2 regions of the Kribbella sp. NPDC051718 genome follow, and region 2 is predicted to be linked to the other one. Evidence: riboswitches for the same ligand, from Rfam matches in the RefSeq annotation. Region 2 holds a riboswitch; the other holds the start of a gene.
What was found. Region 2 has a riboswitch for S-adenosylmethionine ahead of thrC (threonine synthase). Riboswitches for the same ligand answer to the same signal wherever they lie in the genome.
Positions count from the first base shown of each region.

Region 1: it holds a riboswitch for S-adenosylmethionine, as region 2 does, so the genes downstream of both, AB0M15_RS14865 (aminotransferase class V-fold PLP-dependent enzyme) here and thrC (threonine synthase) in region 2, are expected to answer to the same signal.

Region 1 is NZ_JBFAYZ010000003.1:686,174-701,735, forward strand. Features, by position in the region: gene AB0M15_RS14820 (LacI family DNA-binding transcriptional regulator) at 1-911, shown strand, start outside; gene AB0M15_RS14825 (DMT family transporter) at 853-1,725, opposite strand; gene AB0M15_RS14830 (alpha/beta fold hydrolase) at 1,744-2,484, opposite strand; gene AB0M15_RS14835 (TetR/AcrR family transcriptional regulator) at 2,565-3,152, shown strand; gene AB0M15_RS14840 (acyl-CoA desaturase) at 3,133-4,257, opposite strand; gene AB0M15_RS14845 (ANTAR domain-containing protein) at 4,364-4,972, opposite strand; gene AB0M15_RS14850 (alkaline phosphatase D family protein) at 5,106-6,629, shown strand; gene AB0M15_RS14855 (prolyl oligopeptidase family serine peptidase) at 6,773-8,827, shown strand; gene AB0M15_RS14860 (alpha/beta hydrolase fold domain-containing protein) at 8,916-10,649, shown strand; gene AB0M15_RS14865 (aminotransferase class V-fold PLP-dependent enzyme) at 10,752-12,116, opposite strand; SAM riboswitch class IV at 12,133-12,247, opposite strand; gene AB0M15_RS14870 (DinB family protein) at 12,411-12,986, shown strand; gene AB0M15_RS14875 (DNA translocase FtsK 4TM domain-containing protein) at 13,097-15,562, shown strand, end outside.
Region 2 is NZ_JBFAYZ010000004.1:560,225-575,786, forward strand. Features, by position in the region: gene AB0M15_RS18215 (helix-turn-helix domain-containing protein) at 1-867, shown strand, start outside; gene AB0M15_RS18220 (zinc-dependent alcohol dehydrogenase family protein) at 883-1,911, opposite strand; gene argG (argininosuccinate synthase) at 1,971-3,425, shown strand; gene AB0M15_RS18230 (ubiquitin-like small modifier protein 1) at 3,520-3,795, opposite strand; gene thrC (threonine synthase) at 3,792-5,060, opposite strand; SAM riboswitch class I at 5,075-5,215, opposite strand; gene AB0M15_RS18240 (glycoside hydrolase family 16 protein) at 5,351-6,208, shown strand; gene AB0M15_RS18245 (GntR family transcriptional regulator) at 6,221-7,003, shown strand; gene AB0M15_RS18250 (cation:proton antiporter) at 6,926-8,173, opposite strand; gene AB0M15_RS18255 (DNA-3-methyladenine glycosylase 2 family protein) at 8,240-9,040, opposite strand; gene AB0M15_RS18260 (hypothetical protein) at 9,299-9,748, shown strand; gene AB0M15_RS18265 (hypothetical protein) at 9,748-10,242, shown strand; gene otsB (trehalose-phosphatase) at 10,252-11,085, opposite strand; gene AB0M15_RS18275 (LytR C-terminal domain-containing protein) at 11,082-11,690, opposite strand; gene AB0M15_RS18280 (DUF3263 domain-containing protein) at 11,693-12,001, opposite strand; gene AB0M15_RS18285 (amidase) at 12,173-13,609, shown strand; gene AB0M15_RS18290 (Gfo/Idh/MocA family oxidoreductase) at 13,600-14,601, shown strand; gene AB0M15_RS18295 (trehalose-6-phosphate synthase) at 14,608-15,562, shown strand, end outside.

The DNA of each region.
Region 1 (15,562 bases), on a different contig from region 2:
GCCCGGAGCTGACCGCGAAGGTCCAGGCCGCGATCAAGGACCTCAACTACACGCCGAACGAGAGCGCCCGGATGCTGCGCCGCGGCAAGACCGGCACGATCGCGGTCGTCATCCGCGACATCGGTGACCCGTTCTTCGCCTCGCTCGGCCGCGCGGTCGAGCTGTGGGCGCGGGGGAGCGGTTCGGTCGTGATGATCGGCCTGACCGACGAGGATCCCGAGCGCGAGCGGGAGGTCTGCCTGGAGTTCGTTGCCCGGCGCCCCGACGCACTCATCATGGCGCCGATCGGGGAGACCCAGGACTACCTGGCCCCGCACGTGGACGCGGGCATGGCGGTCGTCACGATCGACCGGCCGGCGCACGGGATCGAGGCCGACGCGGTACTGGCCGACAACGCGGGTGGTATCGACCAGGCGATCGACCACCTGGTCCGGCAGGGGCATCGCCGGATCGCGTACCTCGGCGATGACGAGCGGATCTTCACGGCTCGCGAGCGGGTGGTGGCCTATCGAGCCGCGATGGCCCGGCACCGGATCGATGTCGACGAGGACCTGGTCCATCTGTCGGAGCCGACGACGGAGGGAATCGGGATCACGCTGTCCGCAGTACTGGACCGGCCTGAGCCCGCGACGGCCATTCTGTCGGCCAACAACATGACCACTGCGGAGGTACTGCGGGGGATGGCCGGCCGGCGTGATCGCGTCGCCCTGGTGTCCTTCGACGACCTGGCGCTCGGCGACCTGCTCAGCCCCGGACTCACGGCGGTGGCCCAGTCGGCCGATGTGATGGCCCGTACTGCGATCCAGCTGATGACCGAGCGGCTGCCCGAGCCGCACCGCCCCGGCCGGACGGTCAGGGTGCCGGTGAAGTTGACGATTCGCGGCTCGGGGGAGATTCCTCCGTCGAGCTGAGCTCGCCATATCGGGCCAACGCCAGCGCGGCCGCGATCGCCAACGCGAAACCGGCCGCCGCGGGTACTACGAACCCGTGGCGCGTCCGGTCGCCCAGCGCCAGGATCCCGACGGCGGCCGGGAACACGGTCTCCCCGACGACGAGCATGGCCGTCGCCGTCGTGATGCTGCCGCGTTGCAGCGCCGAGGCGAAGAACAGCATCGCTGAGGCGCCGGCGACGATCGCGGTGTAGACGGCGGGCTCGGTGAGCAGGTCGATCGGCTTGAAACTGTCGATGATCCGCCCCGAGATCGCCACCACTCCGAAACTCAGGCCGGCGACCAGACCCAGCAGCGGCGCCCGCAACCTCTTCGGCGCCAACCCCGCGGACAGCCCGACGACGACCAGGGCCGCTGTCGCGACGACCAGCCCCCACCGGAATCCGTTGCCGATCGAGGCGGCACCTTCGCTCTCCGCCGACAACCCGAGCAGCGCCAGGCCGACGCACACCGCACCTACAGCAGCCCACTCGCGGCGCCCCAGCCTGATGCCGAGGAACCGTGCGGCTACCGCTGTCACAGCAAGGCTGGCGGCCAGCGCAGCTTGAACCACGAAGAGCGGCAGCACCTGTAGCGCGGCCAACTGCACCCCGAACCCGCACAGATCCAGAGCGATCCCCGCCATGAACCTCCACTGCGAGACCACCCGGAACAGCAGCCGAGGATCGACGCCCTCACCACCACCGGGCGTCGACTGCGCCGCCATGGCCTGCATGACCGACGCCAACCCATAGGCAAGCGCGGCAGCCAGAGCGCACAGCAATCCCCACCACATGCGCCTCACACTACGGGTTCAGCCTTTGAGGAAGGCGAGGATCGCCTGGGCCAGGTCCTCTCGGTGGTCCGCCAGCGCGTGGTCCGTGGGGAACAGGTGGTGCTCGGCGTTCCTGTATGCCTCCACCAGCGGCAAGTGGTGTTGCTCCGGCGGTGCAGCCGTGTCCCGGGTTGCGCCGATCAGCAGGACGCGGCGATCGGCCAGTCGGGGTGCTAGGTCGGCCAGGCGCCATTCGGGGCCGTTGGCAACCATTTCGTCGACGAGTGCTCTGCCGCTGGTCCCGTGCAACGGCAGTAGATCGCCGTCGAACGGTTCGACGTACTGGTCCGGGTTCGGTGCGGTCGCGGCGGCGCCGAAGTCGAAACCGGCGATGGACCCCACGGCGGGGATCGCAGGGTCGGCGGCGGCCGTACGGAGCGCGGCGAATCCGCCCATGCTGTGCCCGATGACGGCGAGCCTGGTGGCGTCGACCCGCGGATCCGCGCGCAGGCCGGCGACCGCCGCGGCCGCGTCTTCCAGGGCGCTGGTCCACGACCAGGTCCCGGCTGCTCCCCACGATCCGCGGTAGTGGAAGACCAGCGTGGCGTAGCCCGCCCGGCGAAGCACGTGCGCGACGTCGAAGTTGCGCTCCCAGCCCGGGAAGCCGTGCAGCAGGAGAACCGTCGGATGGGGACCGTCGCCGGCCGGGAGATGCAGTACTCCGGGGAGCTCTTGGCCGCCACTGGAGACGGTGAAGGGCGCTGTGCTGGCGTGTCTCACTCGGCAACCTCGCTTGATCGAACCGGTCGTTACCATCAGGACGGTAACAAGAGATGGGTCCGATCGGTACCATCTGTCTCATGCCCGTCGCCAAAGGAACCTCGCTCGACCCCGATCGGACCCGGGCGGCGATGCTCGAGGCCGCCACCGTCGTCTTCTACGAGCGCGGGCTGGACGGTGTCGGGATCGCGGAGCTGTGCTCGTCGGTGGGAGCGTCGAAGGAGACTCTGTACCGGCACTTCGGCTCGAAGGACGGGCTGATCGCCGCTGTCCTGCAGGCCCGCAGCGATCGCAACAACGCCTGGCTGAGGCGGGCCGCTGCGACAGGTGGGGATGACCCGGCCGCCCAGTTGACCGCGGTGTTCGGCGTACTGGGGGAGTGGTTCGACCAGCCGGACTACCGGGGGTGCGCGCTGGTGAACGCGGCGACCCAGCGGCATTTCGAGCCGGCCCACAGCATGGTGGTCCAGCATCTCGACGGCTATCGGGCACTGCTCACGCAGATCGCGGCCGCGGCGGGCGTGGCCGACCCGGACCGGGTCGGGGGTCAGTTGCTGATGCTGCTGCAGGGCGCGACCGTGATGGCCGACCACCTCGCGTTGGGTAGGGCCGCGGCCGATGATGCACTGGCCGCGGCGCTGCCTTTGCTTACTTCCGGTACTGACTGACCAGCGGGCACGCGAACGGGTCGCGGGCGCGGAGGCCGACGTTGTTCAGGTAGTCGACGACGATCTTGTACGACTCGAGGAAGGCGACCTCGGTGTACTTCACGCCGTGCAGCTGGCAGTACTCGCGGACGATCGGCTGGACGTGGCGCAGCGTCGGCCTCGGCATGCTCGGGAACAGGTGGTGCTCGATCTGGTAGTTGAGCCCGCCCATCGCGAAGTCGGTGAGGACGCCGCCGCGGATGTTGCGCGACATCAGCACCTGGCGACGGAGGAAGTCGATCTTCATCGTGGCCGGGACCAGCGGCATGCCCTTGTGGTTCGGCGCGAACGAGCCGCCGAGGCAGACCCCGAAGACGGCCAGCTGCAGGCCGAGGAACGCGCTGGCCTTGCCGATCGGCAGCAGGACGTACAGCGCGGTCACGTACAGGCCGAGCCGGGAGACGACGACCGCTGCCTCGATGCGCTCGACCTTGGTCGCCCCGCGACGGAACAGGTGCTGCAGGCTCGACACGTGCAGGCTGAGGCCTTCCAGCGTCAGCAGCGGGAAGAAGAGCCAGCCCTGGCGGTCCTGGTACCACTTCATGAAGCCGCGCTTGCGTTTGGCCGCGTGGTCGGGGGTGAAGGCAACGACGCCGATCGCGATGTCGGGATCCTTGCCGAGCTGGTTCGGCGCGTTGTGGTGCTTGCTGTGCTTGTTCTTCCACCAGGTGATGCTCATGCCGGCGAGGCCACCGGCCAGCAGACGGGCGGTCCAGTCGTTCCACGCGGCCGAGTCGAAGATCTGCCGGTGCGCGCTGTCATGGCTGAGGAACGCGACCTGGACCAGGATCAGCGCGAGGGCGCCGGCCATCAGCAGTTGGAACCAGGAGTCACCGAGCAGGATGAATCCGGTGATCACACCGCCCAGCGCGGCCAGTACCAGGCCGATGCGGGTCCAGTAGTAGGTGTAGCGGCGTCGCAGCAGGCCCAAGTCCCGGACCGTGTGCAAGAGGTCGCTGTAAAGACTCGCGTACTTCTGCTGCGGTCTTTGGGGGTGCGGGTCTTCGGCAAGCAGTTGCGACAAGGAGAACGCCCCATCCGGAGTGCATCGGTCGAGATGCGCCACCGGGTCCAGGGCAGCGCCACGAGAAGAGTGGCTGTAGTACCCAACGGAACCACGCTGGGCGACCACACGCAACCGACCGCTCGGTAGGCGCGCGGCGTGGTCAGGCTCAGGGAGTCCGCAGGCTCGCGGTCAGCAGTGTGCCGTCGAGCACACCTCTGGCCACCGCCTTCAGTCCGCAGCCCTTGCCCCGGGCATACGAGCGCATCGCCGCGAAGGCGTCCGGCAGGCTGAGACCGGTCCGTTCGGCGAGCATTCCCTTGGCCTGCTCGATCAGGATCCGGCTGTCCAGCGCCTGCTGCAGTTGCCCGCACAGCTCTTGCCGGCCGCGGTGTTCGCGCTCGTGCAGCAGGCCGATCGTGGCCATGTCGGACAGCGCTTGCCCCAGCATCAGCTCCGGCTCGCTGAAGGCGGTGGCGCTGGTCCGGAAGAGGTTCATCGAGCCGATCACCTTGTCCCGCAGGCAAAACGGGAGCATCTCGGTGGTGGCGTAGCTCGGGTGGTCCTGCTCGACCAGCTGGGCGGGGGAGCCGGCGGTGGCGAAGACCCGCAGTATCTGGTCGTCGTTGGTCAGGTCCAGGCCGACCGCGTCCACCTCGAGCAGCTCGACCGTCGCTTCGGCGAGCATGCCCAGGAAGGCGGCCAGCTCGAAGTCCTCGCCGAGCGTGTCGGCGAGCTTGATGAACACCTCTGTGAGGCGTTGTTCCCTGGACTGCACCGGAATTCCCTTCGACCCTGTGAGCCTCAATCATCGATGGCCGCGCAAGTCCCCCGCGATCCCCCCGGGCGAGTTGTCAGTTAGTTCGTTCCGCAGTCACCCGGACGTCACTCCGGAGGAGCACCTTCGGCTCATGAACTTGAGCCGCCGCCAGCTGCTGGCCGCCACTGCCGTCGCAGGTGCAACCGCCGCCGTACCGAGCGTGACCGCCGCCGCTTCCGTAGTACGCCGGGACCGTCCTGCTCTGCCGTCCGGAATCATGTCCGGCGACGTCACCTCGAACTCCGCCGTCGTCTGGTCGCGCACCGATCGCCGCGCCCGGCTGACCGTCGACCTGACCACCCACGGCCGGTTCGACCGCGCTGTGACGCTGCGCGGTCCGATCACCTCGGGCGACCAGGACTACACCGCCCAGCTGCCGCTGCGCGGTCTGCGCCCCGGCCAGCGCTACGACTACCGGGTCGGCTTCGAGGACGCCTACGGCCGCCGTGGCGAGACCATCGAAGGCTCCTTCAGTACGCCGGGCCGCAACCGCCCCGTGAGCTTCGTGTGGACCGGTGACACCGCCGGCCAGGGCTACGGCATCAACCCCGACATCGGCGGCATGATCGCGTACAAGGCGATGCACCAGACCCGCCCCGACTTCTTCCTGCACTCCGGCGACAACATCTACGCCGACGGCCCGATCGCGGCCTCGGTGGCGATCCCGGACGGCACCACCTGGAAGAACGTGGTGACCGAGGAGGTCAGCAAGGTCGCCGAGACGCTGGCGGAGTACCGGGGCCGGTACAAGTACAACCTGCTCGACCACAACCTGCGCGACCTGTACGCCGATGTGCCGATCGTCAGCCAGTGGGATGACCACGAGACGCTGAACAACTGGTACCCGGGCGAGATCCTGACCGACGACCGCTACACCGAGAAGCGGGTCGACGTGCTGGCCCAGCGCTCCCGGCAGGCATTCCTGGAGTACCTGCCGATGGTGCACACCGCCGGCCGCAACCGCATCTACCGCAAGGTGAGCTATGGCCCGCTGCTCGATGTCTTCTGCCTCGACATGCGGACGTACCGCGGCGCCAACCCGGCACCGGGTGTCGCCGGTCCGGTCGCGATGCTGGGTGCCGAGCAGGCAGCATGGCTGGTTCGCGAGGCCGCTGCTTCCAAGGCGACCTGGAAGGTGATTGCCAGCGACATGCCGCTGGGTCTGCTGGTGCCGGACGGTACCGAGATCGAGGCTGTCGCCAACGGACTGGCCGGTGCGCCCGGTGGCCGTGAGCACGAGATCGCCTGGGTGCTCTCGCAGTTCAAGCGCCGGAAGGTCCGCAACACGGTCTGGCTGACCGCGGACGTGCACTACTGCGCGGCGCACCACTACGACCCGTCGCGGGCGGCCTTCACCGACTTCGACCCGTTCTGGGAGCTGGTCGCTGGTCCGGTCAACGCCGGTACGTTCGGGCCGAACACGCTCGACTCGACCTTCGGGCCTCGGTTGGAGTTCGTGAAGGCGGCTGACTTCCCGAACCAGCCGCCGTCGGGTGGCAACCAGTTCTTCGGGCACGTGTCGATCGACCCGCGCTCCGAGGTCTTCACCGCCTCGCTGCGCGACCTGTACGGCAAGGTGCTCTGGCGCAAGGACTTGCCGGCAGCACACCACTGACAACTCTGGGGAGCGGCCCGCTCACCAGTCCGGATGCCCAGCGCGGGATGCCGCCCGCTGAAGGCCTGGTGAGCGGGACGCGCAGTCTGCCGGTAGGGAAAACCTGCTGAGGTGAGTGGTGGCCGCGGGCTAAGTTTGCTGGCATGAGCTACCCAGAGAGTCGCCGTGACGAGACTGTCGTCGACACCCTGCACGGACGCGAGATCGCCGACCCGTACCGCTGGCTGGAGGACGCTGACTCCGCCGAGACCAAGGACTGGGTCTCCCGCCAGAACGAGGCGACCGAGGCCGAGCTGTCCAGCTATCCGGAGCGCGCCTGGTTCCAGGAGACTCTCTCGGCGATCCTGGCGCGGCCCCGGGCCGGCGTACCCGCGCACAAGTCCGGCTGGTACTTCGTGGGCCGCAACGACGGCTCCCAGGCGCAGGACGTCCTGTATGTCGCCGACTCGCTGGAAGGGCTGCTCGAGGGTGGCCGTGTCATCCTCGACCCCAACAAGCTGTCCGCGGACGGCACTGACTCATTGGCCAGCTTCACTATCAGCCCGGACGGCCGGTACTTCGCCTACGGGGTCAACGAGAGTGGTAGCGACTGGACCACCTTCCGGCTCCGGGAGATAGCCACTGGTGCCGATGTTGACGATGTGGTCACTCGTGCGAAGTTCTCCCAGGCCACCTGGCTACCGGACTCGTCGGCGTACCTCTACCTGCACTACCCGGCCAGTGGCCGCAGCGAGGGCACCGAGACGCAGGCACTTGAAGGTGGCCAGCTGAAGCTGCACAAGGTCGGTACTCCGCAGGACGACGACCAGCTGGTCCTGAGCTTCCCGGACAACGCGCAGATCTTCATCCAGCCCGAGGTCTCCGACGACGACCGCTACCTCGTGGTGACGCTTGCCGAGGGCACCGACCCGGCATCTCGGATCTGGGTGTACCCGGTGGCCGGCAGCGTGCTGGGCGAGCCGATCAAGGTGATCGACGAGTTCCGCGACGAGAACATCTTCGTGCGGATGTCCGGCGACCAGTTGGTTCTGCAGACCGACCGGGATGCATCTCGGGGCCGGGTGGTGACGTCGGACCTCGAGGGCAACTTCACCGACCTCATCCCTGAGGGCTCGAATGCGTTGCTGACCGTCAGTGGCACGGCGTCGGGGTTGGCTGTCGTTTCTCTGGTCGACGCGCAGCCGGTGCTTGCCTTGCATGCTTTGGAGGGTGGTAGCGGCCGGGTGGTGCCGGTGCCGGGCGGGGGCTTTGTGGGGTTGACCGCGTCACCGAAGTACGACGAGCTCTTCATCGGGCTCTCGTCGACCACGGATCCGACCGTTGCCTATGTGGTCTCGACGGCAACCGGCGAGTTCCGTGCGCTGCCGTCGCTGGTGCCGGCCGGGGTCGGCTTCCTGTCGCCTGACATCACTGTCAGCCGCCGGGTCGAGCCGGGGCGGCAGGTGCCGTACTTCCTGATCAGCCGGGCCGACCTGAGCTTCGACGAACCGCGTCCGACGCTGATGTGGGGCTATGGAGGTTTCAGCATCCCGGTCATGGCCGACTACCGTCCGGGCTGGCCGGCCTGGCTTGCGGCGGGCGGCGTGCTGGTGATCACCAACTTGCGGGGCGGTGGGGAGTTCGGCAGTGCCTGGCACGACGAGGGGCGGCTGCGGAACAAGCAGAACGTCTTCGACGACTTCATCGCGGTCGGGGAGGACCTGACCAAGACCAAGGTGACTACGCCGGCGCAGCTGGCCATCCACGGCCGCAGCAACGGCGGTCTGCTCGTCGGAGCAGTGATGACCCAGCGGCCGGACCTGTTCGCAGTGGCGCTGCCCGGCGTCGGCGTGATGGACATGCTGCGCTTCCACCTCTTCACCGTGGGCGCCGCCTGGGCATCGGACTTCGGCCTGCCCGACGACCCGACCCAGTTCGAGGACTTGCTGGCTTACTCGCCACTGCACAACCTGCGCGACGGTACGTCGTACCCGGCAACGCTGGTCGTCACCGGCGACCACGACGATCGTGTTGTGCCGCTACACAGCCATAAGTTCATGGCGACTCTGCAGCACCTGCAGGCGGGGGACAAGCCGGTACTGACCCGGATCGAGGTCAATACCGGCCACGGCTTCGGCAAGCCGGCAGCGATGGTCGCCTCCGAGTGGGCCGACCTCCTGGCCTTCGCTGCGCACCACACGGGGCTGCAGCCGCAGTAGCGCGATCGGTATTTTGACGGATGCCCGCTCACGGGGGCTGGTGCTGGACTCGGGCCACCAGTCCCCACCGTGAGCAGGGAGAAGTCAGATGAGTGCAATCGAGGTCCCGGACGCCGGGACCGACCTGAGGATCGAGCGCCGGGTCCGCGAGTTCCTGACCGAGGTGAACAAGAACCCGGACCCGTACTGGCTGTTGCCGGGCGACCAGGTCCGTGGGGTACTGCGGGGCCTGCAGACGACCGCGCCACCCGACCTGAGCGGGGTCGACGTCTCGGAGCACGACATCACCGTCGACGGGGTGAGCACCAAGGTCTACATCCAGCGACCTAGCGGCGTCGATGGCCCGTTGCCGGTCATCCTCTTCCTGCACGGTGGGGTGTGGATCGCGGGCGACTTCGACAACCACCAGTCGCTGACCCGGGATCTTGTCATCGCTACTGGTTATGCAGCCGTGTTCGTCGAGTACACGCCGATTCCGGACGCTGTGTTCCCGGCGCAGCTGGAAGAGGCGTTCGCTGCGCTGCAGTGGGTCGCGTCGGAGGGCGCTGCTCTTGGGCTCGACGCCTCGCGGCTCGCTGTCGCCGGCAACAGCGTCGGCGGCAACCTCAGTGCGGCGCTGACGCTCTACGCGCGTGACCACGACGGGCCGTCGATCAAGGTCCAGCTGCTGCTCTACCCGGCCACCTCAGCTGAGTTGGACACCGAGTCGTACCGGGACTTCGCCGATGGGCGGTTCCTGTCCCGCGACTTCATGAAGTTCGGCTGGGACGTCTACGCGCCGGACGAGGCGACCAGGCACAACCCGTACGCCGCGCCGCTGCAGGCCCGGGTGGACCAACTGCGTGGGTTGCCGCCGGCCATCATCCACACGTCCGGCAGGGCGAGGCCGCGAGCATCTACTCATTATGCCGCGGAAGCCGACGCCTGGGGGCGTGAGCACGATGACGAGGACGTGCTGGCGCACACGGTCTTCGTATTCGGCACCTACTACTTCCTGACTGGTGAGATCGAGAAGGCGGCGCCGCTCTTCCAGGAGTCGATCCGACGGCTGAAGGCGCTGGAGCAGTCCAGTAGCTTCCTGCTGCAGCTCTACTCGGCTGTTGCCCAGGCGGAGATCTGGCGGGGGCGGGTCACCGAGGGAATGGCGATCGCCCGGCGAGCGCTGGAGCGTTGCGACGACAGTGGCGAGCAGTACGCGCGTGGTGGGCTTCTCTTCGCGTGTGCGCTGGGGCAGTGGATGCAGGGTTCATACGACGACGCTGTGGCCGGGCTGACTGAGGCCGTCCGGCTGGCGCATACCTTCAACGACGTACTGGGTGCGGTGACGTGGCTGGAGCTGCTCTGCTGGACCACCGCCGCCATGGGCCGGTACGAGCGGGCTGCGGAGTTGCTCGGGGTCGCGTACAAGGTGTGGCCGATGGGTGGTGGTCGGCGGTTGCTCGGCTCGCTGCAGATGACCGACGCGCATGATGCGTGTGAGCGAGCCGCGATGGATGCCTTGGGCAACGAGCGGTACCGGGCCGCCTTCGAGCGTGGCGTGACCGCCTGCGTCGGATTCGACGAGGCGATGGTGTTCGCGGTCGGGCGCGAGGCCGCAGTACCGGTACTGCGGCCCGCATCCGCAGGCACCGGATCGCTGAGCGACCGGGAGTATCAGGTAGCCGAGCTGGTGGCCCAGGGGCTGACGAACAAGGAGATCGCGCTCCGACTCGTGATCAGCAGACGGACCGCGGAATCGCATGTCGTGCACATCCTGGACAAACTCGGCTTCAGATCACGCAGCCAGATCGCCGTCTGGCTGACCAACCAGCCGGACCGTTAGGCGTTTGCCGCTCACCTGTGGGTCCGTGTCTCACCAGGCCTTGGGTCTCAGCCCTGCACCGAGCGGTGGAGTGGGCTCAGGCTTGTTGGTGAGGTGGTGGGTTCACCAGATCTTGGGGGCGACGAGGTCGCGGGGGTCGTCGTGGGGCTGACAGCCGTGCGGGGTCTCGTCGTACTCGGTGGTCAGGCCGTTGGTGGCCAGGTTGCGGACCGCGCTGACGAGGCGGTCGACGTGCTCGCGGGTGGTGCCCAGTCCGAGGCTTGCGCGGACTGCGGTCGCCTCGGGCGAGTTGGCGAGCAGGTGGCCGACCAGCGGGTGGGCACAGAACTTCCCGTCCCGTACGCCGATCCCGTACTCCGCCGAGAGCGCCGCGGACACCAGCGTCGAGCTGACCCCGTCGATGGTGAAGCAGACCGTGCCCACGCGGTCGGCGTCGGCGCCGAAGATGTCGTACGTGTTGACGCCGGCGATCTGGGCCAGGCCGGTGCGGAGCCGGGCGAGCAGGCTGCGCTCGTGCTGCTCGATCGCCTCGCGGTGCTCGGTGATGGCGGCGCAAGCGGCGGCCAGTGCGATGGCGCCGATCACGTTGGGGGAGCCGCCCTCGTGCCGGGCCGGGCCCTGGTTCCAGACGGTCGCGTCGCTGGTCACGGCGGCCGTCGCGCCACCGCCGTACAGGTACGGGTCGGCCGCGTTCAGCCAGTCGGCCCGGCCGATCAGCGCGCCGGCGCCGTACGGGGCGTAGAGCTTGTGGCCGGAGAGCGCGACCCAGTCGACGTCCAGCTCCTGGATGTCGACCACGCGGTGCGGTGCGAGTTGCGCGGCGTCGAGGCAGACGCGGGCGCCGTGCGCCTTGGCGACGGCGGCGATCTCGGCGATCGGGAAGATCTCGCCGGTGACGTTCGACGCGCCGGTGATGACGACCAGGCGGGGGCCCTCGGGTGCTGCGCGCAGGGCGTCGGCAACTGCGGTCACCGCTGCGGTGTGGCTCGTGGGCGCTGCCAGCCGGGTGGTGCGCTCGGCGGGCCAGGGGAGGAGGGCCGCGTGGTGCTCGGACTCGAACACGATCACGGTCGCGTCGGCCGGTACGGCGCGGGCCAGCAGGTTGAGCGCGTCCGTGGTCTGCCGGGTGAAGATCACCTGGTCGTCCTCGCGAGCGCCGACGAAGCCGTGCACCTCGGCGCGGGCCCGCTCGTACCACTGGGTGGTGATCCGCGAGGCGTAGCCGTTGCCGCGGTGCACCGACGCGTACGACGGGAGTGCGGCCTCGACCGCCGCTCGCACCGACTCCAGACACGGCGCGCTCGCCCCGTGGTCGAAGTTCGCGTAGTCGGTCACGCGGCCGTCGGCCAGCGGGACCAGCAGGTCGCTCGCGACGGTGGCGGGGATGGTGCCGGTGGTGAGCTTGGCCAGGGCCGGCCGGGTGGTCACGGCGGTGTTGGCAGGCTCGAGGATGGAGAGGATCGACATGGTTCTGCTCCTGGATGATCCGCACTTGCCGAAACGGGGTATCCGAACGGCCCGGTCTTCACCCAGGGCACCCCACCGCGGAGGAGGGTTGCCGGCCAGCGAGCTGGGGCTTGACGCTGGCACTCATGACCTGCGGAAGACGGTAGCCAACGATCCGTGCTTCGCGCCAGCACCAATCTCACTGGTTGGGATACCCGCACGTATCGTGAGACGCCAGGCGTGCGGAGATCGATGTTTTCCGTGTGCGGCTAATGCGGTGGCCCGGCTCGCCGGCGCCCGGGAGAGGATCTGGGGATGACCTGGATCGCACCTGAGGTCGAGCGGCCCGAGGGCTCGCTCGTCGCGCCCGAGCAGGAGTTGCTCGCCGGCTACCTGAACTTCTACCGGACCACGCTGCTGTACAAATGCGCCGGCCTGACCGCCGAGCAACTGGCCACCCGCCCGTCCCCGCCGTCCAACCTTTCGCTGCTCGGCCTGATCCGGCACGCGACCAAGGTCGAACGAATCTGGTTCCGCATCCACTTCGCCTCAGCCGGCCCAGCTGTCCCCGGAGCCGCGTCCACCGCTCCCGCCGACCCCGGTTCCCGGCTCGCGCCGGCCGCCCCGGTGTTCGATCTGGCGCTCGGCAAGGACGCCGACTTCGAGCTGATCGACGCCAGCCGCGCCCAGGCGGAGTACGAGGCCCTGATCGACGAGTGGGCGCTGGCCGACAAGGCCGCCGAGGGCTACTCGCTCGACCAGCAGTTCACCTTCCGTGACGAGGTGTCGTCGCTGCGGATGATCTACATCCACCTGATCGGCGAATACGCCCGCCACTGCGGCCACGCCGACTTCCTGCGCGAACATCTGGACGGCGTGACCGGCGCCTGAGGCCCCTGCGGACACGCCCGGCCGCGTGGGGCTGTGACGCTACGGATGGGGCGGTGTGATCGGCGTGTGACACGTGTGACTCGAGTGGTAGTCGGGGTAGCCTGCTAGATATGGCGACCCGCACGTCTTCCCCGGCGCGGGCGCGGAAGTCGGCAGCCAGCAGCCCCGCATCGGGCCGCTCGGCAGCTGGTGGCCGCTCCCGTCCGTCAGGCGCCCAGAAGCGTGGGCAGAGCACGAAGCGCAGTGGTTCCACCGCTGCGCGTACGGCTGTGCCCAAAACGAGCAATGCGGGTCCGTTCGCGGCCGCCATGCTCGCCCTCGCCAGAGGGCTGGTCAAGGTCTGGATCGGGATCGCCCACCTGCTCGGCAGCATGGTCCGCGGCATCGGCCACGGCGCCCGCGACCTCGACCCGGCTCATCGCCGCGACGGCGCCGGCCTCACCCTGATCGGCCTGGCGTTCGTAGTGGCCGCCGCGATCTGGTGGGACATGCCCGGTGCGGTCGGCAAGGGCATCCGGGTGGCGGTCGGCGGCAGCGTCGGCATGCTCGGCTGGGCCGTACCGCTGATGCTTCTGTTCATCGCCCTGCGCACCATGCGTCACCCGGACCGCAACGGCCCGGCCGGACGCCAGGTGATCGGCTGGACCGCGGTCTCGCTCGGAGTGCTGGGTCTGGTCCACATCGCCAACGGCCTGCCGCGTCCCGGCAACCCGTCGGACGGCCGGCTGCAGGACGCCGGGGGAGCGATCGGGTACGTCGTCTCCTCGCTCCTGTCCGACCTTCTCACCCAGTACGTCGCGGCGCCGCTGCTCGTGCTGCTTTCGATCTTCGGTGCCCTGGTGGTGACCGGGACGCCGATTTACGCGATCCCGTTGCGGGTCCGGGCCGCGTTCGACGTACTGCTCGGACGTACTGAACTCCCGGCCGACGCGCCCTCGGTGGCTGCGGCCGCCGACGACACCGTCCGCCTGACTCGCAAGGAGCGGCGCGCGAAGGCGGCCCTGGACGAGGACGGCGAGCCGACCGTCAAGCCGTACGACTCGCCGGTGCTCGAAGGCCGCGAGATCAACAAGCGCGGCCGCAAGAAGGCGCCGATCGATCCGGACGAAGAGCCGTACGACGTCGACGCGGACGGCGCCGCCGCAGCCGCGGCCGGTGCGCCGCCGATCTACGGTGCAGTCGCGGGTGCGATGAAGGCCGGCTCCAAGAAGGACCTGGAGCCCGAACCGGCTCCCGAGCCGCCGCCGCACACGCCCTTGCCACAGCGGGTCGAGCAGCTCAGCCTCTCCGGCGACATCACCTACACGCTGCCCGACGGCCAGATCCTCAAGCCCGGCTCGGTCCACAAGGCCCGGACGAAGGCGTCGGACGCGGTGGTCGGCAAGCTGACCGAGGTGTTCGACCAGTTCGGCATCGACGCTCAGGTGACCGGCTACACCCGTGGCCCGACAGTCACCCGGTACGAGGTCGAGCTCGGCTCCGCGGTCAAGGTCGAGAAGGTCACCGCGCTGTCCAAGAACATCGCGTACGCCGTCGCCTCGGCCGACGTCCGGATCCTGTCGCCGATCCCGGGCAAGTCCGCGATCGGCATCGAGATCCCGAACGTGGACAAGGAGATCGTCAGCCTCGGCGACGTGATCCGGTCCGCGACCGCGCGCAACGACCACCACCCGATGATCGCCGGGCTCGGCAAGGACGTCGAGGGCGGCTTCGTCGTCGCCAACATGGCGAAGATGCCGCACCTGCTGGTCGCGGGTGCGACCGGCTCGGGTAAGTCGTCGTTCGTCAACTCGCTGATCACCTCGGTGCTGATGCGGTCGACGCCGGACGAGGTCCGGATGGTGCTGGTCGACCCCAAGCGGGTCGAGCTGAACAACTACGAGGGCATTCCGCACCTGATCACGCCGATCATCACCAGCGCCAAGAAGGCGGCCGAGGCGCTGCAGTGGGTCGTCCGCGAGATGGACATGCGCTACGACGACCTGGCGGCCTTCGGGTTCCGGCACGTCGACGACTTCAACAAGGCGGTCCGCGGCGGCAAGATCAAGCCGCCGCCGGGCAGCGAGCGCGTCCTCACGCCGTACCCGTACCTGCTGGTGATCGTCGACGAGCTCGCCGACCTGATGATGGTCGCGCCGCGCGACGTCGAGGACTCGATCGTCCGGATCACCCAGCTCGCCCGGGCCGCCGGTATCCACCTGGTGCTGGCCACCCAGCGTCCGTCCGTCGACGTGGTGACCGGTCTGATCAAGGCGAACGTGCCGTCCCGGCTGGCCTTCGCGACCTCGTCGCTGGCCGACAGCCGGGTCATCCTGGACCAGCCCGGCGCGGAGAAGCTGGTCGGCCAGGGTGACGGCCTGTTCCTGCCGATGGGCGCGAGCAAGCCGATGCGGATCCAGGGCGCCTGGGTCACCGAGAACGAGATCCGCGCGGTCGTCGAGCACTGCAAGGAGCAGCTGCAGCCGACGTACCGCGAGGATTTGATCGCGCCGACCGGTCCGAGCAAGGACCTCGACGACGAGATCGGCGACGACCTCGACCTGGTCGTCCAGGCGGCCGAGCTGATCGTGTCCACC
Region 2 (15,562 bases):
ACCGATGACATCCACGTACTTCCGTACCGGGCCGGCCTCACGTCCGGCGACATCGTCGCCTTCCACCGCAACGCGCGCGACCAGCACGAGACGAAGATCGCGATCAGCTGCCTCGGCTCGGCCTTCCACCTGCTCGAGAACGAGATGCCGTCGGTGCGGCTCGCCCCCTCGCGGTACTCGATCCAGTCGACCCTGCAGGCGCTTGTCCTCACCACCACCGGCCAGCACGTCGGCGACGCCCAGGTCGCGCTCGGCATCATCGAGCTGCCCGAGCCCGACGAGGCGCTCGCCCGCGACCTCATCACCCTCGGCGGCAGCCTCGCCGTACTACCCGACGGCCGGAACCTGGTAGTCACCACCCGCGGCCTCCTGGAGCAGGCGACCGAAGAGTTCAGCCGCATGCCCCTACTGGACGCACTAGCCGCCCGTCACGCGACCGCCCGAGTCGGCTTCGGAGTAGGCCGTACTGCCGCCGAGGCCGAGGCACTAGCCCGCCGAGCCGTCAGCCGAGCCGCCTCCATGGGCCCTGTCGCCGGTGTCGTCTCCATGTCCGACGACGTAGAGATAGTCATCGAGCCTTCCAGCGACCAGGACCAGCCGGCCCCCGACCGCGCCCCCGAGTCGCTCCCTCTGCTGGCCCGCCGGGTAGGCCTGAACACCCAGACCCTCTCCCGCATGCGCGAGTTGGTAGCCACCCTCCCCGAAGGCCTGACCACGCAAGACGTCGCAGAACACCTAGCAGTCCAACTCCGCACAGCCCGACGAGTCCTCAAACGCCTGGAACGAGCCGGCCTGGCCGACCCCATCGGCAGCCAACAACACGGCCGAACCGGCCGCCCACCCACCGTCTACCTGATCCGCCTCTAGCCCACTCGACGGTTGCTACGGCCAGGGGTTGATGACGGTTACGCCAGCTGGGGTGCCGTTGGTTAGGGCAGCTAGGGCTTCGGGGGTTTCATCGAGGGTGATCGTGCGGGTGATCAGCTTGTCGGGGGCGAGGTCGCCGGAGGCGACGAGCCCGAGCATCTCCGGGTAGGCGTGCGCCGGCATCCCGTGGCTCCCCAACCACTCCAGCTCCTGCCCGATCAACCGCCCCACATCCAGCTGAACCCCACCCGGCAACAGACCCACCTGCACGTGCCGCCCTCGCGGCCGCAAGGCGGTCAAGGCCGACTGAACGATGGCAGCCGAACCGAGAGCGTCCATCGTCACCTGCGCCCCACCATCAGTTAAGTCCAACAACTCCGGTACGACGTCAGCCGACGACAGCACCACCTCGGCAGCACCGTAGGAGCGGGCCAGCTCCAACGCCGCGGGATTCGTATCGACGGCGATCACCCGGGCACCCAAGGCGGCGGCGATCATCACCGCCGACAACCCAACCCCGCCGCAGCCGAAGACCACCACGTTCTCGCCGGCAACCACCCGCCCGACCTGCCGCACAGCGCGGAACGACGTGGCGAAGCGGCACCCCAGCCCAGCCGCGGTCCCGAAGTCCAACGCGTCCGGCAGCCGCACCAAATTGACCGCGGCGAACGGCAGAGCGACGTACTCGGCAAAAGAACCCCAATAGTGGAAACCCGGCTGCAACTGCCGAAGGCACACCTGCTGATTCCCCGCCAGACACTGCTCACAAGTCCCACAAGCGCAGATGAACGGCGACGTCACCCGCTCCCCGACCGCCCACCCCGAGACGCCGGATCCAACCGCAGCGATCGTCCCCGCCAGCTCATGCCCTGGCACATGCGGCAGCACGATGTCCGGGTCGTGACCCTGCCACCCATGCCAGTCACTCCGGCACAACCCGGTCGCCTCCACCTTCAACACCACCCCACCCGGCTCGGCGACAGGCGGAGCGACCTCCTCGACCACGGGCGGTACGCCGTACTGGCGGATCACAACAGCGCGCATGCCGGTCATCCTATCCAGCCGGTTTGCATGATCATGCAGACCAATGCATACTTATTCTCATGTCCAAGGTCATCACGTCTCTGCCCGTCGGCGAACGGGTCGGCATCGCCTTCTCCGGAGGGCTCGACACGTCGGTCGCGGTCGCGTGGATGCGCGACAAGGGCGCGGTCCCCTGCACCTACACCGCCGACATCGGGCAGTACGACGAGCCCGACATCGACTCGGTCCCCGGCCGCGCCGGCGAGTACGGCGCTGAGATCGCCCGCCTGGTCGACTGCCGCGCCGCCCTGGTCGAAGAGGGCCTGGCCGCGCTGACCTGCGGCGCGTTCCACATCCGCACCGGCGGCCGGGCATACTTCAACACCACCCCGCTCGGCCGGGCGGTGACCGGCACGCTGCTGGTCCGGGCGATGCTCGAGGACGACGTGCAGATCTGGGGCGACGGCTCGACGTACAAGGGCAACGACATCGAGCGCTTCTACCGGTACGGTCTGCTGACCAACCCGAAGCTGCGGATCTACAAGCCGTGGCTGGATGCCGCCTTCGTCACCGAGCTCGGTGGCCGCAAGGAGATGAGCGAGTGGCTGGTCGCCCACGACCTGCCGTACCGGGACAGCACCGAGAAGGCGTACTCCACCGACGCCAACATCTGGGGCGCGACCCACGAGGCGAAGACGCTCGAGCACCTGGACACCGGGATCGAGACGGTCGAGCCGATCATGGGCGTGAAGTTCTGGGATCCCGAGGTGGAGATCGCCACCGAGGACGTCTCGATCGGGTTCGTCCAGGGCCGGCCGGTGACGATCAACGGCAAGGAGTTCGGCTCGGCGGTCGATCTGGTGCTGGAGGCCAACGCGATCGGCGGCCGGCACGGACTCGGGATGTCCGACCAGATCGAGAACCGGATCATCGAGGCCAAGAGCCGGGGCATCTACGAGGCACCCGGGATGGCGTTGCTGCACGCGGCGTACGAGCGGCTGGTGAACGCGATCCACAACGAGGACACCGTCGCGGCGTACCACAACGAGGGCCGCAAGCTCGGCCGGCTGATGTACGAGGGTCGCTGGCTGGACCCGCAGGCGCTGATGATCCGGGAATCGCTGCAGCGCTGGGTCGGCTCGGCGATCACCGGTGAGGTCACCCTGCGGCTGCGGCGGGGCGAGGACTACTCGATCATCGACACCACCGGCCCGGCGTTCAGCTACCACCCGGACAAGCTGTCGATGGAGCGGACCGAGGACTCGGCGTTCGGCCCGGTCGACCGGATCGGCCAGCTGACCATGCGGAACCTGGACATCGCCGACTCCCGCGCCAAGCTCGAGCAGTACGCCGGCCTGGGCCTGATCGGTACTGCCCACGCCCAGCTCCTGGGCGCCGAGACCAACCAGCTCGGCGAGACCACCCTGATCGGCGAGATGACCACCGGCGGCGCCGACGCGATCGCCTCCCGCGGCGAGCCCAACCCCGACGACGCCCTCCTCGACAGCGCCGCCATGGAGTCCGGCACCGACTGACGAGTTTGTCGCGACCTTGAACACCAAACGGGGACCTTGAACAAGTTATTACCTGTTCAAGGTCCCCGCTTGGTGTACGAGGTCGCCAGTTGTGTCAGCCGCCGGCGACGGCGGGGATGATCGAGACTTGGCCGCCGTTCTTGATGGCCGTTTGGAGGCCCTCGGAGAAGCGGACGTCGTCGTTGTCGACGTAGATGTTGACGAAGCGGCGGAGTTCACCGGACTCGTCGAGCACCCGGCCCTTGATGCCCGGGTATGACGAATCGAGCGACTCGAGCACCTCGCTCAGCGTCGCCCCCTCGACGGAGACCTCGGAGGCACCCTGGGTGTAGGGGCGCAGGATGGTCGGGACACGGACGCTGACACTCACTGCAGACCCGCCTTCACGAAGGCGTCGTACGACGCGGGGATGGTGACCTTCGGGCCGACCCGGTCGGCCACGGCGTCGAGCGTCTTGAGCCCGTCGCCGGAGTTGATGATGACGGTCTCGGCGTCGGGGTCGATCTGCCCCGTCTCGATCAGCTTCTTCAGCGTCGCGACGGTCACCCCGCCCGCGGTCTCGGTGAAGATGCCCTCGGTCCGGGCCAGCAGCTGGATGCCCTGGATGACCTCTTCGTCGCTGACGTCCTCGATCACCCCGCCGGTCCGCCGGGCCACGTCGAGCACGTACGGTCCGTCGGCCGGGTTGCCGATCGCCAGCGACTTCGCGATGGTGTCCGGCTTGACCGGCTTCACCACGTCATGGCCGTCGCGGAACGCCTGTGCGACGGGCGAGCACCCGGTCGCCTGGGCGCCGTAGATCTTGTAGTCGGTCGCGTCGACCAGACCCAGCTTGCCGAGCTCGGTGAAGCCCTTGTCGATCTTGGTCAGCTGCGAACCGGACGCGACCGGGATCACCACCTGCTGCGGGATCCGCCAGCCGAGCTGCTCGGCGATCTCGAAGGCCAGCGTCTTGGAGCCCTCGGAGTAGTACGGGCGGACGTTGACGTTGACGAACGCCCAGCCCTCCTCCTCACCGGCGATCTCGGAGGCGAGCTTGTTCACGTCGTCGTAGTTGCCCTCGACGGCCACCAGGGTGCCGCCGTACACGGCGGTGGTGATGATCTTGGGGCGCTCGAGGTCCTGCGGGATGAACACGACCGAGCGGATGCCGGCCCGGGCGGCGGCCGCGGCGACGGCGTTGGCCAGGTTGCCGGTCGAGGGGCAGGCGAAGACCTTCATGCCGAGCTCACGGGTGGCGCTCAGGGCGGAGGCGACGACCCGGTCCTTGAACGAGTGCGTCGGGTTGCCCGAGTCGTCCTTCACCCAGAGCTTGCGCAGGCCGAGCTCGCGGGCGAGGTTGCCGGCGTCGATCAGCCGGGTGTAGCCGGGCTCGGTGTTCGGGAAGCTGGCCACGTCGACGGGGACGGGCAGCAGCGGCTGGTACCGCCAGATGTTCTTGGGTCCGGCTTCGATCTGCTCACGCGTGATGGTCGGGAACTCGTACCCGACCTCCAGCGGACCGAAGCACTCCATACAGGCGTAGAACGGGCCGAGCTCGGATTTGGCGCCGCACGCGCGACAGCTCAGATGGGTTCCGTTGCCGAAGGCACCTTCACGGATGGTGTGGGTGGTGGCGGCGGTACTCAGGCTCATGACGGAGTTTTCCCTCCTCATCTTCCCCGCACCGGATCTCGGCACAGGACGGATTTGGCACCGTTCCGCCGCCGGCGCCTCGGATCGAGTGCGCTGAACGGGGAGGGTTGCCGGGACTTCAACGGGCCGTTTCCCTCAGTCCCTCTGGATGAGCACTGCCGAGATTACCCAATCGGGTCCATATTCTGTCTTCCGTTCCCACCATGCGAGACGGCTGATCTCACCCTGATATTTGACCACTTCTTGACCAGTGTGACATCGTGGCGGCACCGACCACACCAGGAGGTGTCATGAGACGAGCCCGCCCCACGGCCGCGCTGATCGCTGCCGTCGTCGCCTCAGCAGCACTGACCAGCGCGTCCGCCGCGGCCCAGCACAAGCCCGAGTACGTCCGCCCGCTGGCGATCAGCTGGCAGGACGAGTTCAACCAGGCAGCCGGTACGAAGCCCAGCGCGGCCCGCTGGAACTTCGAGCTCGGCGGCGAACCCAACTGGGGCAACGAGGAGTGGCAGTACTACACGAACCGCCGCGAGAACGCGTCCACCGACGGCGCCGGCAACCTCGTCATCAGCGCCCGCCGGGAGAAGCTGGCCGGGATGGAGAACTGCCAGTTCGGCCCCTGCGACGTGACGTCGGCGCGGATCACCACCAAGGACAAGTTCGCCCAGGCGTATGGCCGGTTCGAGGCCCGGATCAAGACGCCGGCCGGGCAGGGCCTGTGGCCGGCGTTCTGGATGATGGGCAGTGACATCGACGAGGTCGACTGGCCGGGCAACGGCGAGATCGACATCATGGAGATCATCGGCAAGGAGCCCGGCACGCTTTACGGCACCGTGCACGGACCGGGGTACCACTCGGAGAACGGCCCGGGTGGCCAGACCTCCTTGCCTGCTGGGCAGAAGTGGTCCGACGCCTTCCACGTCTACAGCGTCGAATGGGCACCTGGTCAGGTCGTCTGGAAGGTCGACGGACGGCAGTACCTGCGGATCACCCCGGCCGATCTCCCGCCCGGCAAGAAGTGGGTCTTCGACCACGAGTTCTACCTACTGCTCAACCTGGCCGTCGGCGGGGTGTGGCCGGGTCCGCCGGACTCCGCGACACCGTTCCCGGCCAAGATGCTGGTCGATTACGTACGCGTCTACAGCTAGCGTTCTGGGTCTGTGACTGCCAGTTTGCGGAAGCGCGATCGTGCGCGTGAACACCTGATCGGCCTGATCGAAGCGCGGGCCGTCGGTCAGGCGATCCCGTCGGAGCGCCAGCTGTCCGCCGAGCTCGGGATCTCCCGGCCGACCCTGCGGGCGGTTGTCGACGACCTGATCCGCGATGGCTGGCTGGTCCGCGAGCACGGCCGTGGCATGTTCGTCGGCAGCCCCAAGATCGTCCAGGAGATCGTCGGCGGCCCTAGCTCGCGTGGGGCCGCCTATCCGTTGGCTCCCGGGACTTGGACCAGTCGAGTGCTCGACCATGCGGTCATCCCGGCCGGCATGACGCTCGGCAGCCGGTTGCGGGTTACGGCCGGTACGCCGGTACTACGGATCGCCCGCCAGCGGTTCGTCGACGGGGAGCCGATCTCGGTGGAGACGATCCATGTGCTCGACTCGCTGGTGCCGGGGATCGATCTCGGTGCGATCGAGACTGGGTCGTTCTATGGGTTGTTGAGGGACCGGTACGGCGTAGTACCGACCGATGCCGAGCAGGTGCATGAGGCTGCAGCGGCGGACGCTGCTGAGGCCGCGCTGCTCGGGGTGGCTCTTGGCGCCCCTGTGCTCGTGCTTGAGCGGGTGGCGCGGGATCAGGACGGGCGGATCTTCGAGTTCACGCGAGCGGTTTATCGCGGCGACCGGTACCGCGTCACCACGCAGCTGTCACTGAGCTCGGTCGCGGCGGAGGTCGAGCATGCGCATGAGTGGGGTGGCGGCGACACCGTGGACGACGACGCTTAGCACCACGGTGAAGCCGACGGTTGCCCAGAGCCACGGCAGGTCGGTGCTGAAGTCGGCGCCAGCGTAGGCCAGGTAGAACACCGACCCGACGCCTCGTACGCCGAACGCTGCCGCGACCCAGCGTTCGGACCGGCGCATCGGCGTCTTGGCGAGGGACAGCCAGGCGGTGAGCGGACGTAGTACCAGGACAAGCAGTAGGCCGATTGCTGCGCCGGCCCAGGTCAGTGGCTTGAGCAGGCCGCCGGTGATCGCTACGCCGACCAGCAGCAGGACGCCCCAGGTGAGGATGTGTTCGAGCTGCTCGATGAACCCGTGCAGCTCCTCGTGGAAGTCGTGGCTGCGCTCGGCGGCCCTCAGCGTCAGGGCGGCAACGAAGACGGCGATGAATCCGTAGCCGTGCAGTACCTGGGCGAGACCGTAGACGCCGAGTGTCATCGCCAACGCCAGCACCGGCTCGCGGGAATCGGCCAACCGGAAGGTGCGCGACGGCGCCGAGAACGCCATCTTGCCGAGCAACCAGCCTGCTCCGGCTCCGATGGCGACCCCGATCACGGTCTTGCCGATCAGGTCCCAAGCGAACCACTCCAGCGCCCAGTTGCCGACCGCACCCTTCGTCGCCGCGAACACTGCGGCGTAGATGAACGGAAACGCCAGCCCGTCGTTGAGCCCGGCCTCCGAGGTGAGCGCAAACCGCACCTCGTCATCCTCCTCAGGCTCGGCGCCTTCCCCTGTCGTCGGCCCTTGCACCTGTACGTCCGACGCGAGCACCGGGTCGGTAGGAGCCAGTACTGCGCCCAGCAGCAACGCCGTAGCCGGCGCCAACCCCACCAGCCACCCCACGCCGGCCACTGCCGCGATACAAGCAGGCATCGCCACCAGCAACAGCCGCCACGTCACCGCCCACCGCTTCCACCCAATCGGCCGATCAATCGCCAGCCCGACGCCCATCAAGGCGATCAAGATCGTCAACTCAGCCAGATGCTCAGTCACCCCCGGCTCAGCGATCGGACTGACCCGCCCCCGCTCAACAAACAGCCCCAACAACAACCCAGCCGCCACAAACGCAATCGGCGCCGAGATGGCATACCGCCGCAAAAGCCGCGGCAACACAGCCCCCACCAACAAAGCCACGCCCGCAACCAGATACAGCCCATCCCCGTCAATCTCCATCGTGCGCACCCAGTGCCCAACCCTGGCGCCTTTCACCCGCAACCGCGGGGCTCGGGGCCGGGTGGGTCAGCGGAGGCGGTGGGTGGCGCCGGGGGTGTGGGTGGGGAGGGATTTGCGGGGGCCGTAGCGGGGGTGGTGGTGGCCGGCCAGGCTCAGGAGGGCTTGGACTCGGTAGCGGTGGCCTCGGTAGGGCTCGATGAGTTCGGCGCAGCCGTCGTCGTCCAACTCCTCGCCGGTGAGGGCGTACGAGACATCGCGCGACACGTGGTAGTCAGCGAAGGAGAAGGCGTCGGCATCTCCATGCGCACGCTGCCGGACCTCAGCGGCGGTCCAGACTCCAACGCCTGGCAGCGATCTGAGCCGGCGCTCGATCTCAGCGCCGTCGGTCAGCTCCAGCGTCCGCTCCAAGGCGGCCGCCCGCGTCGCCGCCGTGATCACTACCCGCGACCGCCGCCCCTCGACGCCGGCCCGCAACCACTGCCACGACGGAATCAGCCGCCACTCCTCCGGCGACGGCGGCACCATCATCTTCCGCCCATCCGGCGACCCCGGCCCCGGCGCGGGCTCCCCGTACTCCCGCAGCAACATCCGCCACCCGGCGAACGCCTCCTTCCCCGTCACCACCTGCTCGATCCCAGCCGCCGCCATCGCCTCGAACACCGCCCGAGTCCGAGGCACCCGAAAGTCCGGAAACCGCCGAGCCGCATCGACCAGCGCCGGATGCTCCGCCAACGGCTCGAACCCTTCCCAGCTATCGGCCTCCCCCAACAGCTCAGGCACCCCATCCAACGCCCACGAGGCCCCCGGCCCCCACGCCTCGGCCTCCACCTCTCCCACCCCGGAGTACGGCGTAAGCCTGATCAACACCGCCCCCTCCGGCGTCCGAGTAGCCCGCCAAACAGTTCGCCGCCCCGCCTCGAACACATAGGCAGGATCCCCCGGCCCCTTCCGCAACCCCCCAATAACCACATGCGGATCCACCACCCGCCCCGCCCGCCACCGCCGCACCACCGAGTCCACCCACCAAGTCTGACCCACCCCACCGACAGCCAGCGCCCACCGCCCATCACCAACCGCTCCCACATCGGCCCGAGGGCGGTTGATACTGGGGTCGGGAGGTGGGCGATGTCTGGGTGGCAGGTGCTCAAGTTGGTGTGGAACACGGTGAATTTGTCGACGATTGCGGGGGTGGTCGTCGGGCTGATCGGGCGGGCCAGGTTCAGTCGGGGGCCGCGGGGGTTGTTCTATGCGACCGGGTACCGGCTGAAGTTTCCGGTGGCCAGTGCGTTCACGATCGGGAACATGATTCTGACCAAGCATGATCGGGCGTACTTCGACGAGCGGCCGGTGCTGGTCAAGCACGAGGAGCGGCATTCGTGGCAGTACTTCTGTCTGTTCGGGCTGCCGATGTTGCCGTTGTACGTGCTGGGGGTCGCCTGGTCCTTCCTGCGGACCGGCTGTCCGGCCTCTCGTAACCCGTTCGAACGGCTGGCCAGTCTCACCGACGGCAACTACGACGAGAAGCCGGTCCGGCCGCTCGGGCAGATTCTCAGCCAGACGTTCAGACGCAACTGATGGCGGAGACGAAGCGCAACGCCCGCAACCTGATGATCGGCGCCGGCGTTCTGCTGCTTGCCGGGATCGGCGGCTGCGCGGTGGTCGCCGCCTCGATCGGGACCAGTATGACCGAGGGCATCGACGAGGCCGCCAAACGGAACATGCCTCGCGAGGTCGAGGCGGATGCGGCCTTCACGCTCGGCAAGCACGAGACGCTGGCGGGCTGGACGGTTGCCGACACGGACGGCAGGTTCGGCGTCGTCGGCACGGTCAGGAATGTCAGCGACCAGCGGTCGAAAGCGTCCTTCCGTCTCAAGTTCCGGGTCGGCAACGAACCCAACCTCAGTGAGGGTGACGGTGAAGGTGGAAAGGGAGGTGGAATCGGCAAGGTGGTCGGCGACGTCGAGTGCAGCTCGAGCATGATCGAGCCCGGGCAGACGGCGGAGCTGCATTGCCTGCCGGACGGCCTCTTCGGTCAGTACACGAGGATCACTGCGGAAGCGATCTTCTGAGCGGCTGGGTCAGCGCGTTGCGATGGCGTCGGCCAGGGCAGTGAGCACCGTGACGACGCCGGACGGATCGTCGACGACGATATCGGCGGCGTCGGTGAGGGCGGTGGCGCCGGAGGAGCGGGCGGCCACCAGCACCGCGTGAAGGCCGTCAAGACGGAGGGTATTGAGGGCTTCGAAGGCGGCCAGGTCGCCCAGGTCGTCACCGGCGTAGAGGACTGACCGGGCGCCGGTGGACTCGATCAGGCGGCGCAGCGCTACGCCCTTGTCGATGCCGGGCGGGCGGAGCTCCAGCACCAGGTTGCCGGGCTCGAGGCGCAGGCCTACCGACTCGGCTAGGTCGGTCAGGGGCTGGCGCAGTACCTCTAATGCAGGCAGCGGGTCGGGCAGGCGACGGGTGTGGACCGCTAGTGAGCTGCCCTTGTCCTCTACGAACGCATCACCGAGACCTAGCTCCTGCAAGAGAGCAGGGAGCTTCTCCCGGGCTACCTCGACTCCCGGAGGTACAGGGTCGCTGGTGACAGCACCAGTGGATGCCTCCCACCGCTCCAGCCCGTAGTGCCCCAGTACTACGAGACGCCCCAACCCCGGATGCCCAGTAACCCCAGACAGCTCCGTGGCAACCAATGCCGGCCGGCCAGTCACGATGGCCACCTGCCCCACCGACCTGGCCAGCCGGGCCAGCGCGTCGAGCGCCCCGTCGGCTGCCCGCGACATCGACGGGTCCGCCACCAACGGCGACAGCGTGCCATCGAAGTCGGAGGCGATGACCGCCCCGGCCGGATCCGCGACGATCGCTTCCCAGCCCTCCCGCCCGGCTGCAGTCGCCAGTACGGGAGTACTCATCCTGCGTAGTCCGTGGTGAGGATGACGGTGAGCCGATCCTTCTTCATGTTGTCCAGGGCGTCCTTGGTCCGGCCGATGCCGAGATCGCGGGCCAACTGGTTGGCCTCGGCCTGCATACCGGCCGGGAAGTACACCGTGCTGGCGATGATCTTGCCGTGCCAGTTGTCCTTGCCGGTGACGATCCAGCCGGCCTGCCGGGCCCGGACCGAGACGTCCTCGGCCAGCCCCTTGCGCGGGGTGTTGTTGTAGATCTCGACGGCCGGCCGCTCGGTCACTGGGATCGATGCCGGAGCGCTCGGCGGTACCGAGGCCGGCTGCGAAACCGGAGCCGAGGGAGGCGCCGACGAAGGTTCGACCGGAGGTGCCGACGGCGGCTCGGACGAGACCGGAGCAGACCGCGGCACAGTTGGCTTCGACGACGAAGACGGAGCAGACGAGGGCTTGGGGGTGGTCTTCGGCGCGGCCGGCTTGCCGGAGTCCGCGACCGAGTCGTTGCCCCGGGTGCCGAACAGCACCAGCAACCCGCCGACGATCGCCACGACGGCGAGCACGGCGACCAGAGACGAGAGGACCTGGCCCTTGTCGTCGCGCGTACGGCGGTTCAAACTCAGACCTCGATACCCAGTCGCCGGGCTGATCGGGCCCGTTGGCGAGCGGCTCGCAGCCGGCGCAGGCGCTTGACCAGCAGCGGGTCGTGCGCGAGGGCCTCGGGCCGGTCGATCAGGGCGTTGAGCACCTGGTAGTAGCGGGTGGCCGACATCTGGAACTGGTCCCGGATCGCCTGCTCCTTGGCACCGGCGTACTTCCACCAGTGCCGCTCGAAGCCGAGGATGGCACCGTCCCGGTCGGACAACCCAGCGACGGCCGGCAGGCCCGCCTCGGCGGGGCCGGAGGTGCTGGCGTTGGCGCTGTCCATCTGCTGGTGACTCCCGTGCGGTCGGTGATCGTCCGTCCGCGCTCCACCCTACGCGGAGAACGACAAGCCTGTCATTCACCGCGTCAACTACTGAGTGTGTGTCGCGGCAGGTTGTCCAGGGCGCACCCAAGCGGACGGCCGGGCGGGTTCCACTCTGGCAGGATCGACGGTGTGAGCTCAACTCGACAGGGCCCTGGCGACGTGTCGCCCGGTCCGCGAACCGCCGTCGCGACGGTCGAGGAGCTGCAGAACCGGTACTCCGAGCTGAACCCGCTCGTGAACGCCGTCTGCACCCCCAACCCAGCCGCCCTGACCGAAGCCGTCCGACTGGACACGGAGCGTGACGACAGCCGGGTCCGCGGACCGCTCCACGGCCTGCCCGTGCTGGTCAAGGACAACATCGACACCGCCGACCTCCCCACCACGGCGGGCTCACTGGCGCTGGCCGACCAGCCACCTCCCCCGTACGACGCCCCGCTGGTCCGTCGCCTGCGAGAGGCCGGCTGCATCATCCTGGGCAAGACCAACCTGAGCGAGTGGGCCAACTTCCGCGGCGCGGCCTCCTCGTCCGGCTGGAGCGCGTACGGCGGCCTGACCCGCAACCCCTACGCCCTGAACCGTTCGGCCGGCGGCTCCTCCAGCGGCTCGGGCGCGGCGGTCGCGGCAGGACTGGCCGACCTCGCGATCGGTACCGAGACCAACGGCTCGATCGTCTGCCCGGCAGCTCTCAACGGCATCGTCGGCCTCAAACCGACCGTCGGCCTGATCCCGCAGCAGGGCATCGTCCCGCTCAGCCACTCGCAGGACACGGCCGGCCCGATGACCAGGACCGTCCGCCAGGCGGCCGCGCTGCTGACTGTGATGAGCGGCGGTGGTTTCGACTTCGAGGCCAGCTGCCAGGGGGACGACCTCACCGGCGTTCGCATCGGAGTACCGCGTGGGCCCTTGTGGGGATACTCGAACAGCCTCGACCAGATCACCGAGCAGGCGCTGACGCTGCTGTCAGGGGCAGGCGCCACGATCATCGACCGGCTCTCGCTGCCGTCGCCGGGCAGTGAGGAGGACCAGCTCGCGATCCTCTCGTACGAGATGAAAGTCGACCTCGCCGCGTACCTCGCCACGCGTCACCCGGGCGGCCCGCGCACCCTCGCCGACATCATCGCCTTCAACAAGGCGAACGCCGCCACGGAGCTCCGGTACTTCGGCCAGGAACTCTTCGAGCGTTCCGAACAGACCGACGGCCTCGACTCGGCCGTCTACGTCGCCGCCCGGCTGTCCGCCCTGCGGGCCGGTCGCGACGGCGTCGACAATCTGCTGCGCGACAACCAGCTCGACGCGATGGTCACCCCGTCGTACTCACCGGCCTGGGCGATCGACCTGATCAACGGCGATCACGTGCTCGGCAGCTCGTCCTCACATGCGGCGCTGGCGGGCTACCCGCTGCTGGCGGTGCCGTCCGGCCTGGTCGAGGGCCTGCCGGTCGGGATCACCTTCCATGGCACCGGCCGCAGTGACGCCACCCTCATTCGCTTGGCGCACGCGTTCGAAACCGCGAGAATCAAGGCTCACGGCCCGTTCCCGACCCCGGAGTTCAAACCATGGGTGTAGATCGGATCCGCTGGGGAATCGTTGCTACTGGCAACATTTCGACCCAGTTCAGCAGAGACCTCGCCGTCCTCGGCGACGACGCGGTGGCGACCGCCGTGTCCTCCCGCTCGCTGGAGAGCGCGAACAAGTTCGCCGACGAGTTCGGCATCGAGCGCCGGTACGACGACTGGCGCCGGCTGATCGACGACGGCCAGGTCGATGCCCTCTACATCGGTACTCCGCACCCGCAGCACTACGCGATCGCCCGGGCCGCCCTGCAGGCCAAGATCGCCGTCCTGTGCGAGAAGCCGGTCACCCTGACCGCGAAGCAGGCCCGCGATCTCATAGCGGTTGCCGCTGAGAACAACACCCTCTTCGCCGAAGCGATGTGGATGCGCACCAATCCCGTTGTCCAGGCCTTCTTCGAGGACCTGGCCAAGGGCACCATCGGCGAACCGATGGAGGCACTGGCCGACTTCGGCTTCCACAAGCCACAGCTGCCGGCCCGGCTGCTCGACCCGGAGCAGGGTGGCGGCTCGCTGATGGACGGCGGCATCTACCCGATGACGTTCGTCTACATGGCCCTGGGCAAGCCCGCAGAGGTCAAGGCAGTCGGCTCGCTCAACGACGACGGCATCGACCTCAACGTCGCAATGGCCTGGCGCTACGACTCAGGCGCCATCGCCGCCCTGACCTGCGGCCTCCGCTCCCAGAACCCGTGGACCGCCTCGGTCAGCGGCCCCGAGGGCAGCCTCCTGCTCCCCAGCCGCTTCCACCACCCCGAGTACTACGTCCGCCGAACAGCTGCGGGCGACGAGCGCATCGACGTACCGGCGCATGGCCTTGGGTACCACTATGAAGCAGCCGAAGTGATGCGTGCGCTGCGCGCCGGGCAGATCGAGTGTCCGGCCCTTCCGCATGCCGCGACGATCGAGATCCTCGAGCTGCTGGACGAGACACGTAGACAGATCGGGGTCAGCTACCCCGGCGACGACGAATACCTGGGTGGATAACAACTGATGCCGAGCGGACGCAGTTCCTTCGTAGTGGTGGCCAACCGGCTCCCTGTCGACCGGATCGAGATGCCCGACGGTACGACGGCCTGGCGGCGCAGCCCCGGTGGACTGGTGACCGCCCTGGCCCCGGTGATGCAGCGCCATCACGGCGCCTGGATCGGTTGGACCGGTGGCGCGGACGAGAAGCTGGACCCCTTCGACGAGGGCGGTATGCACCTCGTCCCGGTGACGCTGTCGGCCGAGGACATCCAGCTGTACTACGAGGGCTTCTCCAACGCGACGCTCTGGCCGCTCTACCACGACGTGATCGTGGCGCCCGAGTTCCACCGGGAGTGGTGGGAGTCGTACGTCGCGGTCAACCGCCGGTTCGCCGAGGCGGCCGCGGAGGCAGCCGACGACAACGCGGTGGTCTGGGTGCACGACTACCAGCTGCAGTTGGTGCCGGCGATGCTGCGCCGGTTGCGTCCCGACGTACGGATCGGCTTCTTCCTGCACATCCCGTTCCCGCCGACCGAGTTGTTCGCGCAGATGCCGTGGCGGCGGCAGATCCTCGACGGGCTGATGGGTGCGGACCTGGTCGGCTTCCAGCGACCGGGGGCGGCGTCGAACTTCGCCCGGCTCGCCCGCAACCGGATGGGGTTGCGGACGCGTGGTGACCGGATCCACCTGCCGGACGATCGCGTCGTACGGGCGAAGGCGTTCCCGATCTCCATCGACGTCGGCGAGCTGGAGCAGCTCGCGCGGCAGCCGGAGACCGAGGCGCGGGCCGCGGAGATGCGCAAGGAGGTCGGCAACCCGGCGCACATCCTGCTCGGCGTCGACCGGCTCGACTACACGAAGGGCATCCGGCAGCGGTTGCGTGCGTTCGGCGAGCTGCTCGACGAGGGCCGGGTGTCGGTCGACGACGCCGTCTTCATCCAGGTGGCGACGCCGTCGCGTGAGCGCGTCGAGCAGTACC